2 regions of the Bradyrhizobium sp. 1200_D9_N1_1 genome follow, and region 1 is predicted to be linked to the other one. Evidence: predicted binding sites of a transcription regulator. Region 1 holds the regulator's gene; the other holds the start of a gene.

Region 1 (5,528 bases):
CAAGATCATGGTCGATGGCGGCTTCGGCCGCGGCACCGACATCGTCAAGGCGATCGCGGCGGGCGCCGACCTCGTCGGCATCGGCCGGTTGCAATGCTGGGCGCTGGCGGCGGCCGGCGAAGCCGGCGTGACGCGGATGCTGGAGCTTCTGGAGGACGAGGTGCTGCGCTGCCTCGGCCTGTTGGGCGCCACCTCGTTCGCCGAGGTCAACAAGTCCTGCCTGCATCCGGCCACCGCGACGAACACGCCGAGCGTGTTCAGCGCGTTCCCGCTGTTCGACCACGAACCTTACCGGTACTGATCCGAAAGGACGCAATGACCTCGCTCTCTCCCGGCAGCGCGGATGCGCTTCTGTTCGACCTCGGGCGCGTCGTGCTCGACATCGATTTCTCCAAGGCGATCGCCTGCTGGGCGGGACACGCCGGCTGCAAGCCGGAGGCGATCATTGCCCGCTATGTGCGCGACAGCGAGGCGTATCGGCTGCACGAGGTCGGCAAGATCAGCGACGAGGAGTATTTCGCCTCGCTACGCGCCTCGCTCGGGATCGGCATCTCGGATGCGCAATTCCTCGAGGGCTGGAACGCGATCTTCGCGGGTGAGATGCCCGATGTCGCGGAGCTGTTGCCGCGTGCGGCGAAGCAGATGCCGCTCTACGCCTTCTCCAACACCAACCGGCCGCATGTCGACCATTTCTCGAAGGAATACGCCGACCTGCTCGGCCATTTCCGCGAGCTGTACCTGTCGTCCAGCATCGGCCTGCGCAAGCCGGACGCGGCGGCGTTCGACCATGTCGTGGCGGCCATCGGTGTGCCCGCCAGGCGCATCGTGTTCTTCGACGACCTCGCCGAAAACGTCGAGGGAGCGCGGGCGCGCGGATTGACCGCGGTGCATGTGACCTCGCCCCGCGATGTCGGCGACGCGCTCGAGGCGCTGGGAATCTGATCGAGACGCATCGGCCGGCGGGTGAAACCGGGGAGCTCCCGGAACCGATCTGGCCGAGATGAGGAACCAAATCGCTTTGTACATTTTTATACAGAGTTCCGGGAACGGAATGCCCGCTTCCGGACTCTTGAGTCCGTTGGGACTTCTACAGACGGACGTATCATCGTGTTGGGCAAGACCTACCTCACCAAACAAGCCTCTCTTCTGCTCGAATTCGCCAGAACGACTTCGGATTCTGACCTCTCCGCCAAGCTGATCAGCAAGGCCGCCGACCTGAAATCCCAGGCCGATCCGCTGCCCGACAAGGATCAAGGCCCCAAGCCCCCTGACGTGGCTCCCGACGTGGCGCCGGACCTCCGTCCGGACCGCCAGACCGGTCGTTGACCGATGCTGGCCGTGGCTCCCGTCATTGTCGTCCTTGCCATGGCCACGCTCGTTCCCGTCTTTCTCGTCCGTCAGATCATGCCGCGGCAGAGCTGACGGTCCCTCATGACTGGACGGATCAAGCAGGATAAATCCTGATCCGGTCCCATTTTGCTTCATCGCCCGCGCTCGGCTAGAACTCTTGCCGCCCATTCGTCCAGACTTTCCGAGCAGGAGTTTCGCCGTGGCCTTGATGCCGGTTTCTGACGCGCTCGCCGCGGTGCTGGCCGGCGCGGAGCCGCTGCCTGAAGAGATGATTCCCCTCGACGAGGCCTACCACCGCGTGCTCGCGCGCGACGTCGCGGCGCGGCGTACCCAGCCGCCCGAGGCGATGTCGGCCATGGACGGCTACGCCGTGCGCGCAGCCGATGCGGCCAGGGTCGACGCGCAGCTCACCATGATCGGCGAGGTCGCGGCGGGCCGGCCGTTCGCGGGAGCGGTCAGCGCCGGCGAAGCGGTGCGAATCTTCACCGGCGGCGTCGTTCCCGCCGGAGCGGACGCGGTCGTGATCCAGGAGGATACGGTCGCCGAGGGCAAGCGCATCACAATCAAGGAAGCCGCTATCGCCGGTCGGCACATCCGGCCCGCCGGCGTCGACTTCCGCGAGGGCGACGTGCTCCTGCGCAAGGGAACCCGGCTCACCGAGCGCGACCTCGCGCTCGCCGCCGGGATGAACCATCCAGACCTGCCCATCCGCCGCCGTCCGAAGGTCGCGATCCTCGCCACCGGCGACGAGCTGGTGATGCCGGGCACCACGCCGGGCCCCGGCCAGATCGTCTATTCCAACGGCTATGCCCTGCACGCCCTCGCCCGCCAGGAGGGCGCAGATACCATCGACCTCGGCGTTGCCGCCGATACGCTGGAGGCCACCACAGCCGGCATCCGCCGTGCCCGAGAGAGCGGCGCCGACATCCTGATCACGATCGGCGGCGCCTCGGTCGGCGACCACGATCTGGTCCAGCAGGCGCTGAAGGCCGAAGGCATTGCGATGGCGTTCTGGAAGATCGCGATGCGGCCGGGCAAGCCGATGATGCACGGCCGGCTAGGGGCGATGGGGGTGATCGGCCTGCCCGGCAATCCCGTGTCGTCCTATGTGTGCGGCTTCCTGTTCATGGTGCCGTTGATTCGCGCCCTGTCGGGCCGCGCCGTGATTCACCATCGTCGCGAGCGCGCCGTGCTCGGCCGCGATGTTGGCGCCAATGACCAGCGCGAGGACTATCTTCGTGCGCGCCTGGAGCGGCGCGACGACGGCATGCTTGTCGCCCTTCCCGTCAATCATCAGGATTCCTCGCTGCTTGCGAATCTCGCTGCGGCGCAGGCACTTCTCGTGCGCGCGCCGTTCGCGCCGAAGGCCGAGGCAGGCGCGCCTTGCGAGGTGCTGCGACTGCCCGCCTGAACGCACTGGTCCTGCGCGTTCCGCGAACTTTGTCGCGTTCACGGTAAATTAAGCAGTTGCGGAACACATATCGAACATATAGTGTCCGTTCATGATTTGTTTCGAGCATCTGGCGGCTCGCCGCTGAATTCACCGTCTCGGAATCGAACGACATCAACCGGGGGATTTGGTCGAGATGTTAACGCGCAAACAATACGAGCTTCTGCGATTCATCAGCGAGCGTTTGAAGGAAAGCGGTGTGCCGCCCTCCTTCGACGAGATGAAGGACGCGCTCGACCTGCGCTCGAAGTCGGGCATCCATCGCCTGATCACCGCACTGGAGGAGCGCGGCTTCATCCGGCGCCTGCCCAACCGGGCCCGCGCGATCGAGGTGATCAAGCTGCCCGAGCTGCAGGCCGCCGCTGGCAACCGCCGTGGCTTCACGCCGAGCGTCATCGAGGGCAATCTCGGCAAGGTGCGAGCGAGCTCCAGCGCGGACGAGGGCGAACGCCCCGTTGCGGTGCCGGTGATGGGCCGCATCGCGGCCGGCACGCCGATCGAAGCGTTGCAGACCCGCAGCCACACCATCAGCGTACCGCCCGACATGCTCGGCTCGGGCGAGCACTACGCGCTCGAAGTGCGCGGCGACTCGATGGTCGAAGCCGGCATCCTCGACGGCGACATGGCGCTGATCCAGCGCAATGAGAGCGCCGACACCGGCGACATCGTGGTGGCGCTGATCGACGACGAGGAAGCGACGCTGAAGCGCTTCCGCCGCCGCGGCGCCTCGATCGCGCTCGAGCCCGCCAATGCGGCCTATGAGGTCCGCATCCTGCCGCCCAACCGGGTGAAGATTCAGGGCAAGCTGATCGGCCTGTACCGGAAGTACTGAGTGTGATCCGGACTGGAGGGCCGCGTTAGCGCAAAGTGCGCAGCGGTTTTCCCTCGCGACAAGCGCAGGACGCGCTTGCGCGGAGATCATGCTCAAGCAATCACCTAAAGCGCGCCCCGCCGGTTGGCGACCCGCGCGTTGACGATTGGAGCGGACGATTGTCCGCTCCGGCTGGATAGTCTTTCTGGTTTTGCTCAGATTATCCGGCCCCCCGCTAGCGCTACATCCTCGCCACGCCGCACGAAGCCCTCATCGCTTCGTGGCCCTGGAGAGCGAGGAGACAATCAATGCGCAAGATCGTTTTGAGCACCGTCACGGTGGCGCTGTTCGTAGCATCCGCGTCGCAAGCCTTCGCCGCACAGTCGCACCATGTCCGCAAGGCAACGCAGACGACGAGCGAGCAATTGCGCAATGCCCGCAACGCCGTCGCGCAGCCGTCGCAACCCGCCTGGCAATATTCGGGCTGGTCGGCACCTGCTGGTCGCTGACGGAGACGCACGCCAAATGCACGGAAGCGGTTTTTGTTCCTGAGGCATTTGAAAAAGATATTGTGATGGCAGCCTGCGGACCCAAGCCGCAGATTTGCCTACAACCAAGAAGACGCTAACATGCTTCCACTCTGATAGAGGCCAGTGCCTCCGAAGGAGGCGCGGGTCGCTATCCCTGAATGAGGAGCACCCGATGTGTGACTACAGCCTGCATGCCGTCGCGACGCGTCCCGCACAAGTCGGCGAGACGATCGTCACGACCACCTTCCGCGGCACCTCGACGCGCGGCTTCGCCTCCGAGGCCGACATGTCCGTCGCGGTCTGCCTGCTGCCGGGAACGGAGCTCGCCTTCGCCGACAACGTCCGCTACGACAATCGCTGGATCTGGACGCGCACCATCAACTCCCGCGTCGGCAAGTTCGGCAAGATCGATCCGCACATTCCCGATCGCCATCATGACGCGATCGAATTCCCCGACGGCAAATACGTACTCGTGACGCAACTCGTCGAAGGCCAGCGCGCGACCGTGCTGCAATTGCCGGTGACCCAGCCGGCCGGCGAGCGTGAACACAAGCCGGAGATCATCGCTGACAGGCCGACGATCACACGCCTGCCGATCGGCTGATGTACCTCCCCCCGGCGCAGAGGTCGGGGCCGGGATTGAAATTGCCATCGCCGGCCGTGGCCGGCGAGATGGTATGATTTGCGTCTTCCGGAATCTTCCGCCGAGATCAGGCTCGCACCTGCCCATCGCACGAAGTTTGCGCGGCCCTGCCTGAATTTTGAACGTCCGTTCCGCGGCCAGATCGCCGATGCTGTCAAAGGCTTGAGGCGGCGGACACGTTCGATGAAAACCTTCATTCGCGTCGTTGAACTCTGGGTGCCGGACCGGACGCGTATGCGGCTGGAATTCGGCGGCGGCCTCTACGGCGAAGGGCTGTCTGCGTTCAAGGCCGTGAGCGAGGACTTGCGCTTCGGATACGACGAGGGCCTTCCCGGCAAGGCCTGGGCCAGCGGCCATCCCGTGATCCTCACTAAATTCGCCAACTCCTATTTCAAGCGGACCGACCAGGCGCTCGCGGCCGGCCTCACCTGCGGCGTGGCGGTCCCGGTGTTTTCAGGCGAGTTTTTGCAGGCCGTCATGGTGCTGTTCTGCGGCGACGACGAGGCGCATGTCGGCGCGATCGAGCTCTGGCACAATGATCCCGATAGCTCCCACGAGATGGGGCTCGTCGACGGCTACTATGGCACCGCCGACATGTTCGAATTCAACTCCCGCCACACCAGGTTTCCCCGCGGCTTCGGTCTGCCCGGACGCACCTGGAAAGCGGGCCTGCCGCTGATCATCAAGGACCTGCACAACGCCAGGAGTTTTCTGCGCTGGGAAGACGCCGCCGAGGTCGGGATC
Region 2 (5,528 bases), 2.9 Mb from region 1:
GTCATTCACCTCACCGATCGCGAGCGCGAGATGCTGCGGATTCTCTCGGAGACGCCGGGCGAGACCGTGCCGCGCAGCGCACTGACCGGCAATGGCAGCGTCAACGAGCGCGCCGTCGACGTGCAGATCAACCGCCTCAGGCGCAAGATCGAGACCGATCCCGCCAATCCGCTGTTCCTCCAGGCGGTGCGCGGCATCGGCTATCGCCTGGTGGCCTCGCCTTAAACCGCAGTGAAACGCGACCGATGAGCACGATCGATACCGGCCTGACGCTGCTGAAGAGCGCCGCCGGCCGCGTCTCCGCCGCCAATGGCTGGATGGGCAACGCGTTCAAGGGCTGGATGCCGACCGGCCTCTATGCCCGCGCGCTCCTCATCATGATCGTGCCGATGGTGATCCTGCAATCGGTCGTCGCCTTCGTGTTCATGGAGCGGCACTGGAACACGGTGACGCGCCGCCTGTCGGCCGCAGTGGTGCAGGACATCGCCGCGCTGATCGACATCTACAAGGGCTATCCGCAGGACAAGGACCGCGACCAGATCCGCCGCATCGCGCAGCAACGCCTCGGACTCGTGGTCGACTTCCTGCCCGCCGGCGACATGCCGCCGCCAGGACCAAAGCCGTTCTTCTCGCTGCTCGACCAGACGCTGTCGGTGCAGCTCGGCCGCCAGATCGGGCGCTCGTTCTGGATCGACACGGTCGGCCGCTCCAACCTCGTCGAGATCCGCATCCAGCTCGACGACGCCGTGATGCGCGTGTTCGCGCAGCGCAGCGCCGCTTACGCTTCGAACTCGGAGATCTTCCTGTTCTGGATGGTCGGCACGTCCTCGATCCTCTTGATCGTCGCAGTGCTGTTCCTGCGCAACCAGATCAAGCCGATCCTGCGCCTTGCCGATGCCGCCGAAAGCTTCGGCAAGGGCCGCGAGGCGCCGAACTTCAGGCCGCGCGGCGCGCGCGAAGTGCGACGCGCGGCGGTCGCCTTCCTCGAGATGAAATCGCGCATCGAGCGCACGATGGAGCAGCGCACCGCGATGCTGGCCGGCGTCAGCCACGACCTGCGCACCATCCTGACCCGCTTCAAGCTCGAGCTGGCGCTGATCGGCGACAGCCCGGAGCTCGAAGGCATGCGCAAGGACGTCGACGAGATGTCGATGATGCTGGAGGACTACCTTGCGTTTGCCCGCGGCGATTCCGGCGAGCAGTCGCAGCCGACCGACATGGCGCAGGCGCTCGAGGAGCTGCGCAGCGATGCCGAACGCCACGGCCACGCTGCAACCGTCGCATTCAACGGACTGCCGGTGGTGACGGTGAAGCCGGCCTCGTTCAAGCGCTGCCTCGCCAACCTCGTCACCAATGCGGCGCGCTACGGCAAGAGCATCGCCATCACCGGCCAGCGCGATCACCGTTATCTGACCGTCACGGTCGACGACGACGGCCCGGGCATCCCCGCGCATCTGCGCGAAGAGGTGTTCAAGCCGTTCCTGCGGCTGGACAACGCCCGCAACCAGGACGAAGGCGGCACGGGCCTTGGCCTCGCCATCGCCCGCGACATCGCCCGCTCGCATGGCGGCGACATCACGCTGGGCGACAGCCCGATGGGCGGATTAAGGGCGAGCGTGCGGATACCGGTGTAACTGCCGTAGCCCGGATTTCGCTACGCTCCATCCGGGCTACAATCTCGCCTACTTCGGCAGCAGGGCCTTCAGCTTGTCGACGTCGCGCACGTTCATCTTGAAGCCGCCGGGCATCACGATGTCGCCGGGCTTCTGGTCCGGCTTGCAGGCGCCCAGCCATTTCGCTTCGAGCGTCATGGTGGTGTCGCGCCCCGCCGCGCCGGCGGCGCCGCCTTGCGCGTGCGAGGTGGTCTTCACCGTATAGGCCGAGTTGAAATCGCCCGTGATCTCGGCGTGCGAGGTGGTGCTGATGCCGGCGACGCTGCACTCGGAATCGCTGACATAACCGGTCGCGGTCTTCTTGATGTCCTGCTTGGCGCAGATCTGCTTGGCCATCGGGGAGACGTTGTTGTTCATCTCCTTGTCGACGGTCTCGTCGGTGCAGTGCTGCATGGTCATTTCCGGCATCTGCGAGCCGGTCCTGACCATTTTCAATTCCCACAGGCCGGCCTTGCGCACCGGCAGATCGTCGGCACTGGCGCCGCCTGCCGACACCACAAGGCAAAGGGCCGAGCCGAGCAAAGCAAGTTTGCGCGTCATGTGGGAAGCTCCCGGCTGAGAGATCGCTGCGTTACGAAAACGCCTCAGTACAGCGTGCGGATCGGCTGGTTGGCGGCGCCATAGGGCACCCAGCGGCAGGAGAACGAGATGTAGCCGCCCTCATAGGCCTGCACGCCGAGGAATTTGACGACCTTGCCGTACCGCGCGCAATGATCGACCGCGACCTGCCGCGCATCGACCTGATTGGCCATCGAATAGGCGATGATGCCGCCGGTGTCGTTGCCCTTGAACGGGGGCACAGGAAGGATATCGGCGCGCGCCGACTGGCCCGCCATCATACCCAGGGCAAGAAGGCCCGCGGCCGCAATGATTCGCATTCCCGTTACTCCAATTGGTTGGCGCCAGTTTACGGTGCCGGGACGGAAGTGAAAAGAACTGAAGCCCTGTCGGATGCGACGTTCTGGTCAACTCCTGGCCAAGTGTTGCCGCGCTGCACTTGACCTCACCCGCCCTTCGCGGCACCGTCCGACCTCCGCAGATCATCTGTCTGGATTGCCCATGCGCGCCTCGACCTCCCTGAAATCGCTCCGCTTTGCCGCCGTGCTCGGCCTCATGTTCGGGGCGCTGTCGCTCGGTGAGGCCAGGGCCGCCAATCCGCTGGAGCTGAATTTCTGGCTGAGCGGACCGCGCTATGACGGCAATGTGGCAGATTGCGACAAGGCGCTGCCGACGATCGCCACCCAGTTCTGGGAGAAGGAAAGCGCCTTCTGGAATTCCTCGTTGAAGATCACCGGCTTCTCCGCCGTGCACGAGACCGCGTTCCGACCCTGGCAGTCCGACAATATTCCGCGCCGCTATTGCACCGGCGAGGCCATGCTGAACGACGGCAAGGTGCGCAAGGTGCATTTCTCGATCATCGAGGATGGCGGCTTCGCTGGTTACGGCAATGGTGTCGAATGGTGCGTGGTCGGACTCGACCGCAACTGGGCCTACAATCCGGCCTGTCGCGCCGCCAAGCAGTAATTCGACAGCCCTGATTCGGACCGGGCCAGCGGCCTGACGAGGGCCGCCCGAATTTTGTTCTTGAAATGTTCTCATCGCCTGCTAGGCTCGATTGCACAGTCTAGTTGAGGGGCGTCGCCATGTTTCATTCCAGATTGCATTCGTTCTCCCGCCTGATGATCTCGCTGACCTTGACCTTTGCCCTGCCCCTTGCCGCCGGGCTGGTCTTGCCGGCGGGCGTCGCGAAAGCTCAGGACAGGCGGCAGAACGCGCCCGGCGAATTCGATTTCTATGTGCTGTCGCTCTCGTGGTCGCCCTCCTTCTGCGAGGAGGCGGCGGAGCGCGGCGGCCGCTCCCAGATCCAGTGCAGCGGCCGGCCCTATTCCTTCGTGGTGCACGGGCTGTGGCCGCAATATGAGAACGGCTTCCCGGAATATTGCCAGCGGCCGGCGCCGCGGCTGAACCGCAGCATCGTCTCCTCGATGCTCGACCTGATGCCGGCGCCGGGCCTGATCTTCAACGAGTGGGACAAGCACGGCACCTGCTCGGGGCTCGCCGACCGCAGCTATTTCGAGACGATCAGGAAAGCGCGCGCCGCCATCAAGATTCCGGCCGAATATCTCGAATTGTCGCAGGCCAAGACCGTGGCGCCTGCCGACGTCGAGGAGGCCTTCATCAAGGCCAATCCGGGCCTCGGCAGCGCCGCCGTCTCGGTCACCTGCAACCGGACGCGGCTGTCCGAGGTCCGCATCTGCCTCAGCAAGGACCTGCAATTCCGCGCCTGCGAGGAGATGGACCGCCGCGCCTGCCGCCGCGACCAGGTGACGATGCCGCCGATCAGGGGTGGGTAGCTGCTAAATCAGCTCCGTCATTCCGGGGCACGCGAAGCGTGAACTATGGTGCGCAGTTCGGTGCTACGTACCGCCCCGGAATGACGGGAGTTACTTTCATCGCGCGATGTCGTAACTCTCCGCCATGAACTACCGTCACGCCTTTCATGCCGGCAACTTTGCCGATGTCATCAAGCACATCGTGCTGGCGCGCATCCTCACTTATTTGCAGGACAAGCCGGGGGCGTTCCGCGTCATCGACACCCATGCCGGCGCCGGCCTCTACGATCTCGAAAGCGACGAGGCGCGGCGCGGTGGCGAATGGCTGACCGGCATCGCGCGACTGATGCAGGCGCGCCTGTCGAACGAGACCGCGGCGCTGACAAAGCCCTATCTCGACATCGTCCGCGCCTTCAATCCGAAGGGCGAGCTCAAGGCCTATCCGGGTTCGCCGCTGATCGCGCGCGGCCTGCTCAGGCCGCAGGACCGCCTCGTCGCCTGCGAACTCGAGCCGAAGGCACGCAAGGCGCTGATCGACGTGCTGCGCCGCGACGAGCAGGCACGCGTGGTCGATCTCGACGGCTGGGTGGCACTGCCGGCCTTCGTGCCGCCGAAGGAGCGGCGCGGGCTCGTGCTGATCGACCCGCCGTTCGAGGCAAAGAACGAGTTCGAACGGCTGGGCGAAGCCTTCTCGGAGGCTTTCGCAAAATGGCCGACCGGTATCTATGTAATCTGGTATCCGGCCAAGAGCCGGCGCGCCACCGATGCGCTGGCACAGCTCGTGGCGCGGCTCGCAGCCGCAGCAAAGCCACCGGGCAAATGCCTGCGCCTCGAGTTCAGTGCCGCGCCGCAGCTTGACGGCGCAGCCCTCACCTCCACCGGACTGCTGATCGTCAATCCCCCTTACACGCTGCATGGCGAGCTCAAGACGATCCTGCCCGAGCTCGAAATGCCGCTCGGCCAGGGCGGCGCTGCCAGATTCCGATTAGAGGTGCCGAGGCCGTAACACTCCGGCATTCTTGGGAAAAATATGCAGGAGCCGTAGTCAATCTGCAAAGAACCGTATTATGCTATTTCCGTGACTGGCTTTACGTTCCGCTTCCGCGAATGGTTGCGGCGGAGTGAAGGCCTAAGAAAGATCCGGCCGGACCGAAAGGTCCGCCCAAGGATGGCCAGCTCCCGGGCTCCGTACGGCCCGGTCATGTCGTGACGTGAGTCTGCGTCACGACGGAGGAGCAATGAGGGGGAGTTTCCCGATGGCCATGACGGGAACGGTCAAGTTCTTCAACGGCGAGCGCGGCTACGGCTTCATCAAGCCGGATGACGGCGGTCGCGATGTCTTCGTTCACATCACTGCTGTGGAGCGAGCGGGACTGAAGGACCTTGCCGAAGGACAGCGTATTACTTTCGAAGTCGAACCGGACAAGAAGGGGAAGGGACCGAAGGCGGTCAATTTGGTCATCCTCTCCTAGCGGGCCTGACGCAAAAAAACCTGGCGCAAAAAAAGTCCCGGCCGCGAGCG

What was found. The regulator LexA, encoded in region 1, represses DNA repair genes until DNA is damaged. The targets are predictions, from matches to a motif close to TGTTCNNNNTGTGTTCNG.
Region 2: AB5K84_RS08365 (ribonuclease T2 family protein) is a predicted target of LexA. The motif match lies at 3,253-3,270, and genes of this name have one in related genera.

Annotation. Positions count from the first base shown of each region.
Region 1 covers NZ_CP197226.1:4,625,339-4,630,866, reverse strand. The annotation lists gene AB5K84_RS22300 (alpha-hydroxy acid oxidase) at 1-301, shown strand, start outside; gene AB5K84_RS22295 (HAD family hydrolase) at 316-942, shown strand; gene AB5K84_RS22290 (hypothetical protein) at 1,108-1,326, shown strand; gene AB5K84_RS22285 (molybdopterin molybdotransferase MoeA) at 1,550-2,761, shown strand; gene lexA (transcriptional repressor LexA) at 2,937-3,632, shown strand; gene AB5K84_RS22275 (hypothetical protein) at 3,920-4,120, shown strand; gene AB5K84_RS22270 (hypothetical protein) at 4,314-4,745, shown strand; gene AB5K84_RS22265 (GAF domain-containing protein) at 4,968-5,528, shown strand, end outside.
Region 2 covers NZ_CP197226.1:1,734,970-1,740,497, reverse strand. The annotation lists gene AB5K84_RS08390 (response regulator) at 1-225, shown strand, start outside; gene AB5K84_RS08385 (ATP-binding protein) at 246-1,634, shown strand; gene AB5K84_RS08380 (DUF3617 domain-containing protein) at 1,683-2,213, opposite strand; gene AB5K84_RS08375 (hypothetical protein) at 2,258-2,551, opposite strand; gene AB5K84_RS08370 (hypothetical protein) at 2,733-3,197, shown strand; gene AB5K84_RS08365 (ribonuclease T2 family protein) at 3,317-4,027, shown strand; gene AB5K84_RS08360 (23S rRNA (adenine(2030)-N(6))-methyltransferase RlmJ) at 4,152-5,012, shown strand; gene AB5K84_RS08355 (cold-shock protein) at 5,263-5,478, shown strand.